Regions from separate parts of the Bacillus sp. FAU18 genome, predicted to be linked through region 1. Evidence: predicted binding sites of a transcription regulator. Region 1 holds the regulator's gene; the other holds the start of a gene.

Region 1 (4,294 bases):
TGTATATCAGAATTTTGAGGAATTAAAAAACAATGAAGATCCTTCTGATTACGACGTTGTTACGAAAGAAACCGGAAGCCCTGTTCTTGTTTTAGCTATTCACGGAGGAGGTATTGAAGGCGGGACAAGTGAAGTAGCGAGAGAGCTCAGCAAAGAGTACTCGATGTATTTATTTGAAGGCTTAAAATCGGCAGGAAACTCAGTCCTGCACATTACGAGCACGCACTTTGATGAACCTCGGGCCCTTAAAATGACGGGAAACCATGAATATGTCATTTCATTACACGGGTACGCAGAAGAAGATCAGCAGATCGAAGTCGGCGGTACAGATCGCGTAAGAGCGGCAGATTTAGTTGAGAAATTGCAGCATGCCGGTTTTCCTGCTGTATTGCTCAATACGGACCATCCGCATGCGGGCGTTAGTCCGAATAACATTGCAAATAAATCAAAAACAGGTTTAAGTATCCAGATAGAAATGAGCACTGGCTTTCGAAAGTCTTTGTTCGGCATCTTTTCTTTAAAAAGCAGAGCTGTTACTCAAAATGAGAGGTTTTATGAGTTTACAGAAGTGATGTTCCGTTTTCTCAAAAATAGCTACTGAAAAATAGGAGGCGATAAGACAGCCTCCTATTCCTTATGTTTCTCATTCGTTTCGGGAAACAACTCGTCTGCGGCTTCCGTTTGATACTGCAACGTGTTATCTCTCGCTGACAGTTCATTTCGGAAATTTTCATCAAGCACATTTTTCAGTAAATACCGATGAAAAAAGTATTCAAAAACAGTAAGACAGGCAGCGGAAAGGAGAGCCGCTCCAAATGGTGAGAAATCGTTTCTTGTTTGGGTTAAAACAAATACCCAAAGAATAACGAATGAAAGGCCAAAGTCAGCCAATGAAGCTGTAATATTGTTTGTTCTGGGTAAGACGAGCATGTCACCAGAAAGATAAGAAACAAAACCTAAGAAAAGTGCAATAAACATCACACTTAAAAAGGATGCGTGATAGACTCTGTCCAAAATCACATATAAAAGGGCGAGAGTGAAAGCAATCTTTGAAGCAAGCGCAATGATATGTTTCATTTGACCACCTAAATTGTTATTTTTTGAAGAAAATTCTTGGGCGTAAACAAGTGATAAATAATGCAATTCAAAACCATTCATAATGTCATGTTACTATTTTAAACAGTCCGTTTTTGTTTACACTGGTATTTTTTTCAGCTGTATGAAACTTTCTTATGAAAAAGTCGTATATGTGGATGATCAGCTTTCAAGGGGGGAATGATTTGTGGAGATAAAAGGAATCAATCACTTGCTATTTTCAGTTTCGCATTTGGATACATCGATTGATTTTTATTAAAAAGTGTTTGGTGCAAAGCTATTGGTAAAGGGAAGAACAACTGCATATTTTGATATGAACGGCATCTGGCTAGCTCTTAATGAAGAACCAGACATCCCGAGAAATGACATTAAGCTTTCTTATACCCATATTGCTTTTACAATTGAAGATCATGAATTTGAGGAGGTGTCAGCTAAATTAAAAAGACAACATGTCAATATTCTGCCTGGCAGAGAACGAGATGAACGCGATCGAAAATCAATTTATTTTACCGACCCTGACGGCCACAAATTTGAATTTCATACCGGAACCCTTCAAGACAGGCTTCGATATTACAAACAAGAAAAAACGAATATGCACTTTTATGATGAAACGGCCTTTTGATATCACAACCATATTTCATATAAGGTTAAATTGAAAGAAGGGTGTTAATGGAGACTTTATGTTTGGGGAAGGTTTCTACCCGACTTGTTCAACGATGCCATATCTTTTGAACTGCACAAGTGATTGGGTGAAGGTGAAATTGAAATACACATTACATTTTATATGAAGAAAGCGAGCTGTTTTAACAGAAATATGAACTAATTAAACTGTGTACTAAATTTTCAGTATATTTCAATTGCCTCGCCCCTTAATAAATATGAAACCGCATCCTTCCACGACCTAAAAAATGAAACGTTTTTAAGAAGATAGCGTCTAATATTCTAAACGTTCATATTTTGATAAAAGTTTCCTGAAGGAAAGAAAATTTCTTGACTTCAACAATCTTTTGGTGGATAATTATGGTGTAAACATGATGTTCTTTTTCCTCCTATTCAGGCTCGCACCCAAAAGTCAGGGCGAGCCTGCTTTTTTTGAACAACAAACCCCCTCTCCGTAAAGGAAGAGGGGGTTATTTCATGCATCTGATAGATCAATAGATTAATGGACGGTTCTGAACACGCCAATCACTTTCCCTAGAATGCTGACATTCTGCAAAATGATAGGTTCCATCGTTGGGTTCTCAGGCTGCAAGCGAATGTGGGTATCCTCTTTATAGAATCGTTTTACAGTTGCTTCATCATCTTCTGTCATCGCAACTACAATTTCCCCATTGTTCGCTGTGTTTTGCTGTTTAACGATGACATAGTCCTTATCGAGAATACCGGCATCTATCATACTGTCTCCCATAATCTCCAGCATAAATACATGCTCGTCTGGAGGAACCATGCGGTCAGGGAGCGGAAAATATTCTTCAATATTTTCTACTGCTGTAATAGGAGATCCCGCCGTGACTTTCCCGATGACCGGTACATTAACGACCTGGCTTTGCGGAATGTCTACTTCTTCATCAAGAATTTCTATTGCTCTTGGTTTTGTCGGATCCCGTCTGATCAGTCCTTTTGTTTCCAAGCGGGCCAAATGGCCGTGGACAGTAGAGCTGGACGCAAGCCCGACAGCCTCTCCGATCTCTCTAACGGAAGGCGGATATCCTTTTGATTTAACCTCTGCTTTAATAAAACGGAGGATATCAAGTTGCCTTTTTGATAGCTTCGTCATTTTTCGCACCTCAAAACGTCGATTTTAAGAAGATTATAGCATGATTTTCCTTACAGTACAAACATAGGTTCGAAAAAACAATTGACAGAAACGTTTGTTCGTATATACTGAAATTATAAAAATGCGAACAAACATTCCTGTTGGAGGTTATGATCATGAGTAAAGAATCTATTATTTTTGTCGGTCTGTTCACAGTGATTTTGAGCGCGGTTATCCTTATGCTGTCATATACAAGCAGCGGCCAGGAGCTTAATCAGTATGTTAAAATAGAAGTCCAGCAAGGCGACACACTTTGGTCAATTGCTGATCAGGTAGCAGATACAAAAAAGATAAACAAAAATGATTTTATTGAATGGGTAGCTGATAAAAATCAACTACAGACATCTGATATCCAGCCGGGTGATGAGTTAGTGATCCCATTGAAAAAGAAGCATCAGGATGCATATGAATTGGCAACTGTAAGATAGAGAGGAAAGAGAGATAAAATGAAAGCACTCATTTATGCCCGTGTAAGCACAAATAAAGAACAGCAGGAAACGTCATTAAAGCGGCAGGAGGAGGAGCTTACGGCCATTGCAGCGGAGAACGGCATGGAAGTGGTCAAAGTGATTTCAGAAAAAGCCAGCGGATATGAAATGGATCGGGATGGTGTATTTGAGCTGCTTGATGAGATTAAGAACGCTGGAATTGATGTCATTTTGGTTCAAGACGAGACAAGGCTCGGGCGGGGAAACGCAAAAATCGCACTGCTTCATTGTATTTACAGAGAAGGTGTGAAAGTCTATACAACGGCTCACAGAGGTGAACTGGAGTTATCGGAGGCTGACTCAATGGTCTTGGAAATCGTCAGCATTGTGGAAGAGTATCAGCGAAAGATTCACAACATGAAAATCAGACGGGGAATGAAGCGTGCAGTAAAAAACGGTTTTAAACCGCAAAAAAACTTAAAAAACCAACATGAGAACAGTGGAAAAGAAAAAATAGAGGTGCCAATCTCTGAGATCGTCCGCCTAAGAGCGAATAAACTGACGTTTGCTGAAATCGCGGCTACCCTAAGAGGGTTTGGCTATGATGTCTCTAAAGCAACCGTTCACCGGCGTTTTCAGGAATACATAGAGAATGAAGAGACAGCAGAGTGAATCAGTTGTAAAACTTTTTTTGATCTAGTACTATATAGACAAAATGCAATAAAGGAGTTTAACATGATTTCAAACGCGAAAATTGCCAGAATTAATGAGCTTGCTGCCAAAGCTAAAGCTGGCGTTATTACAGAAGAAGAAAAAGCCGAACAGCAAAAGCTCCGTCAAGAGTACTTGAAAGGTTTTCGTTCTTCTATGAAGAACACGTTAAAAAGTGTGAAAATCATTGACCCAGAAGGCAATGATGTTACACCAGAAAAGCTAAAAAGAGAACAAAGAAATA
Region 2 (4,294 bases), on a different contig from region 1:
TTTTGCCGTTTTGCTCATTTTGGTTGCTGGGATCGTCGCAATTGATCTGACCGATGAGGGTATGTCTGGAAAGATTGCGCATACTGTATTGATGGTAGCCGTTGTTATTACCTTGCTAAAAGGATTCATTATGATGTGGAGAGAAAGCCGACATGAAAGAAAGCGAAAAAATTAAGTTCATTCAGGAAGAAGTTTTGACAGCAGCGGAAGCGGGGGAGCTGCTTGGAGTCACCCGGCAGCGTTTAAGCACCCTTGTGACTTCCGGAAAGCTCAAGCCAGTTAAAAAGGTTGGGACAGTCGCATTGTTTTTGCACGGACATGTACAAGCCCTTAAAAAAGAATTAGAAGCCGGCCGGAAGAAGTACCGGCCGTATGATGAATGAAGCCCTTCTCGAGATGAGGAGGGTTTTTGTTTGTCATACGTTTTCCACCTATTAGTAAAAAAACCTATGATTATCAATAAAGTTCCCCTATAATTGTAAGAAAAAAAGACATGCCGGAATCCCAAACATGTCATTAAGTAAATTATTTGTTTATTATAAGTTAGTTTACTACATAAGGCAGTTATAAACAATGTTATATGTTTGGGCCCGGAATTTTTGGGGGGCTTATAATGCAAAATAAATATGTGAATTTTGATTATTTTTACGTAACATGCACACCTAAAGGTCCAGAAGTAGCGCGTGATACACCGTTTGATTTAAGAGCTATTTTTTCAATTCTTGATAAGAAAACTCTTCCTGAAAGAACTGTTAAGTATAAGCAAGAGCAAGCTCGCATGGAGGAATTCTCATTTATGTCGCATACCCAAAATCTTTGGGATATGTATTTTGCAAGATTAAGAGACTTTAATCTTCCATCTAAAGCTAAAAAAAATGCGCCAACTACTCCAGTTGATTTAGATGATGATGAATTCATCGGTGAAAAAGTATCCGCTATTTATGATCAGTCATGTAACATAATAATGATTCAAAGAAATAGATATAGTTTAGGTCCGAGTGCAATTGAGGAATATTTTAATCATTTTTGTGATCCTAATGAAATAATTAGTTTACGTCCTATTTATGTTACCGATATGCGGAGGAAAGTTAAAACTGCCCAAATAGTAAGAAAACTTCGAATTAAATTTGCCGACGTGAAAAAAGCTAGTGAAAATGTAACGGGAAACAGCTTGAAAAAATGGCTAACAACTTTTGATGATTATGAAACTATTTCGGGGGAAATAGTATTAACAGTAGGTCGGAAAAGAAAAGCCTCTTTAGGCGGTAGAATTGATAGCCTAGTTGATGAAATATACGAAAACCAAGATTTAATATCTACAGCAGAAGCTAGTATTAAAAAAACTGATTTAGCAGATAATGAAGTTGTTGATTTATTTAATAATAATGCTCACGACATTGCTACCTTTCAAGTGCCTCCAAGAGCAGTTTTAAATCACGATGCGGTTATTTTAGAAATGGAGCGTCTATATATGGCGAGAAGGGCACAGTTATTAAGCTTAATTGGGAGATGATTTAAATGGGGAGAATTCGAGATAGGATATATCCTTACATTTGTGGATTGTTATCAATAGGGTTGGCGTATTTTTTAAAGCTGAATCCAACAATTAAAGGATTTGACAATGTATTAGATGGTCTTATATCGTTTTCTTCAATAGTTCTAGGGTTTATAGCAGCTTTACTGGCCATAATATTAAGTATTTCAAGATCACCTGTTATGACCCACCTTTATAACTATACAGCTTCAGGGAGTAATGATGATGGAAAAACATTGCTTTTCGGATATTTCCGTTCCTCATTATTTAGTGGATTTGCAACAGTTATAATTTCAATTTATATGTTTATTGTGAGCAATAAACAAGAGATTGATTACTTCGACAAAATGACTACATATTTATGGATAGGAATAACTGTATTCTTTGTTTGCACTTCCTACAGAATTGTATCTATACTAATGTTCACTTTATTCAAGCATGAATCACAACAAGCTAATACATATGAACAGACGACACAGCCCACAAGTGACTACGAAGAGCTTCGACAAAGGAATACAAGAAATATTAATAACACTGAATAAATAACCCTTTTTTCTAAAAGGGTTATTTAATTATCGACAGACACAAGTGAATCAAATGCAATAAGCCGTGTATCTCCTTTTAAATCCTTCACGTGCAGCCTCTGTTTAACTTCATCTATGTAATGAACATGTCCTGTAACTTCCTCGATAAAGCCGTCTCTGTATACTCTGATGACCAGAGCGGAATTAAACTCCATGGCTTCGCAAATAGTGCGTGCCATTTCCTCCAGCTGGTATTCATCGAGAATGGGTTTTTCGATTTTTTGCACTTCTCTCTTCCTATTTAACAGTGCAGCCCTTTGCTCGGGCAAAATGAATTTTTGTTCCCATCTCTTGTCGTAAATTCCTTCATTCATTCCGATCATCTCCTTGAACAAATTATATGCGAACAAATGTTCTTTTATCAACGGAGAAAATAATGGAATATCAGGTCCTTTATTTGAAGTCTGATTTAGTTAAAGAAGAATGTTATAATGCCTTTTGGGGACAGATGGGGACGAATTGGGGACCAACTCCTTCATTTTTAATCAAAAAGGAATATTTTTAATCAGAAACTTATGTAAGAAAACCCTATAAAATAGGGTTTGGAAATAAAACGTCTGTTCGTATCAGAAACATATCTCCACACTGGCAGCGTAGAGGTCAGGGGTTCGAGCCCCCTTGGCTCCATACCTTTAAACCCTTATTCTATAAGGGTTTTTTGTTTTGAGGAAAAGGTTCATTCTCTGAATCCTACAGTTGAGCGAAGTCAAAGTGAGCAGTTTATCTGTCAATCATGAATTTTTCAATACCTCCTTTTGTTCCTCAAAGACCGTCATGTCTTCCAAAGGGGGGGAGTAGACATGAAGAGACACCATTCGTTCGGATGTCGGATTGGACATTTTGTGAATTAAACCTTTGGTTGAAATAAGGCATTCTCCTTCGTGGACAAAGTATGAATTGGAGAGTTCTGCGTGTTCGCCGGCTGAGCGATAAATAGAATTAAGAAGCTTTCCTTCTAGCACCATTGCACAACCAATGGATTGACCATGATCGTGTACTGTCGTCTCCTTGTTTGGCGGAATGTTAATCACGATAATTTCCAATTCATTATTTCGATAGATGGCATTTCGGCCGTAAGCGTACTGGTCTGGTTCCTTAATATACGGTTGACTCAATTTTGCTGCGTTTGGAATTTGTTTTAAAGATGTTGCTAAATCTTTAACCGATGGATTTTTTAAGCCGCTAAAAATGTCTTGGATACACTCATACAGTTCCATTCGTTTTTGCCTCCCAGAATATTTAAAATTTCCTTACATTGGTATTTCATAGGTTAATTCATGGTATTTACCCATATACAATTTAGAGGCGGCAAACGCCCAGTGAACACAAAAAAATGTGCGGCCAAAATGTTGTCTTATCACCAACTTATTCGAGTTTATTAGTTGGAATAGTGGATTGAAAGGATTAAAACGGCCTGATTTAATTCGCTTGAGGGAACGAGCAGGGATTCATAAGTGCAGTTCTAGACACAATATCGGGGAAAAGCTTTCTATGTTGTGCTTGAAATTTACTCCATTGACAAAACACAATCGATTTGAAATAATATTTGATTATATGCTCATTCATTCACATAATTATAATAAAATAATATCATTTCCCCTGAAAGGGATAATATTAGAATGAAAGCTAATGGTATGCAAAATCTATTAGCTTCTTTTGTTTTCAAAAAATGATGTGTTTCGCATGTATTCATATAGGAAGGAATGACAACATGAAGACAAAACACTATTGGGTGATTTCTTTGCTCGCCGTCTTAGCGGTCGGGCCGGGATTGATGTCTAACACGGCATTGTCGTCAGTTCAAGGCCTTGTTCAGAAAGCGGTTGGAACAAGTGTCTTCACATCAGTAAATCCGATATTGATCGGCAATATGGCCTTTACCTTGTTAGTTCCGGCAGGACCGCTGCTGAGGAAAAAATTCGGTGCTCGTCCCGTCTATCTGGCTTCATTACCTGTCTTTATACTAGGCTCACTGCTCATCGCATGTTCAGGCGATATTGCATGGATGGCGGCAGGGCGCTTTTTACAGGGGGCGGCAACAGGCGTCATGCTGATGATTATGATTCCAATGCTTGTACTGTCATTCCCGATTGAACGCAGGAACTATGCACTGCTTGTGCTGATCGGGGGATTCTATGGTTCTGTTATCATCGGCACAATCCTGGGAACCATTGCA

The links. Region 1 encodes LexA, which represses DNA repair genes until DNA is damaged. Its sites were predicted from a motif close to CGAACATATGTTCG; they were not measured.
Region 2: AC0OMU_RS16280 (YolD-like family protein) is a predicted target of LexA. The motif match lies at 2,462-2,475, and genes of this name have one in related genera.

What each region holds. Positions count from the first base shown of each region.
Region 1 is NZ_JBVYHZ010000003.1:1,198,534-1,202,827, forward strand. It holds gene pghL (gamma-polyglutamate hydrolase PghL) at 1-601, shown strand, start outside; gene AC0OMU_RS06235 (YndM family protein) at 628-1,077, opposite strand; partial or broken gene fosB (metallothiol transferase FosB) at 1,283-1,717, shown strand; partial or broken gene AC0OMU_RS06245 (hypothetical protein) at 1,626-1,883, shown strand; gene lexA (transcriptional repressor LexA) at 2,255-2,872, opposite strand; gene yneA (cell division suppressor protein YneA) at 3,022-3,339, shown strand; gene AC0OMU_RS06260 (YneB family resolvase-like protein) at 3,358-4,011, shown strand; gene AC0OMU_RS06265 (DUF896 domain-containing protein) at 4,075-4,294, shown strand, end outside.
Region 2 is NZ_JBVYHZ010000004.1:1,004,847-1,009,140, reverse strand. It holds gene AC0OMU_RS16295 (helix-turn-helix domain-containing protein) at 153-383, shown strand; gene AC0OMU_RS16290 (DUF6731 family protein) at 614-1,513, shown strand; gene AC0OMU_RS16285 (hypothetical protein) at 1,519-2,076, shown strand; gene AC0OMU_RS16280 (YolD-like family protein) at 2,103-2,432, opposite strand; gene cdoA (cysteine dioxygenase) at 2,850-3,335, opposite strand; gene AC0OMU_RS16270 (MFS transporter) at 3,830-4,294, shown strand, end outside.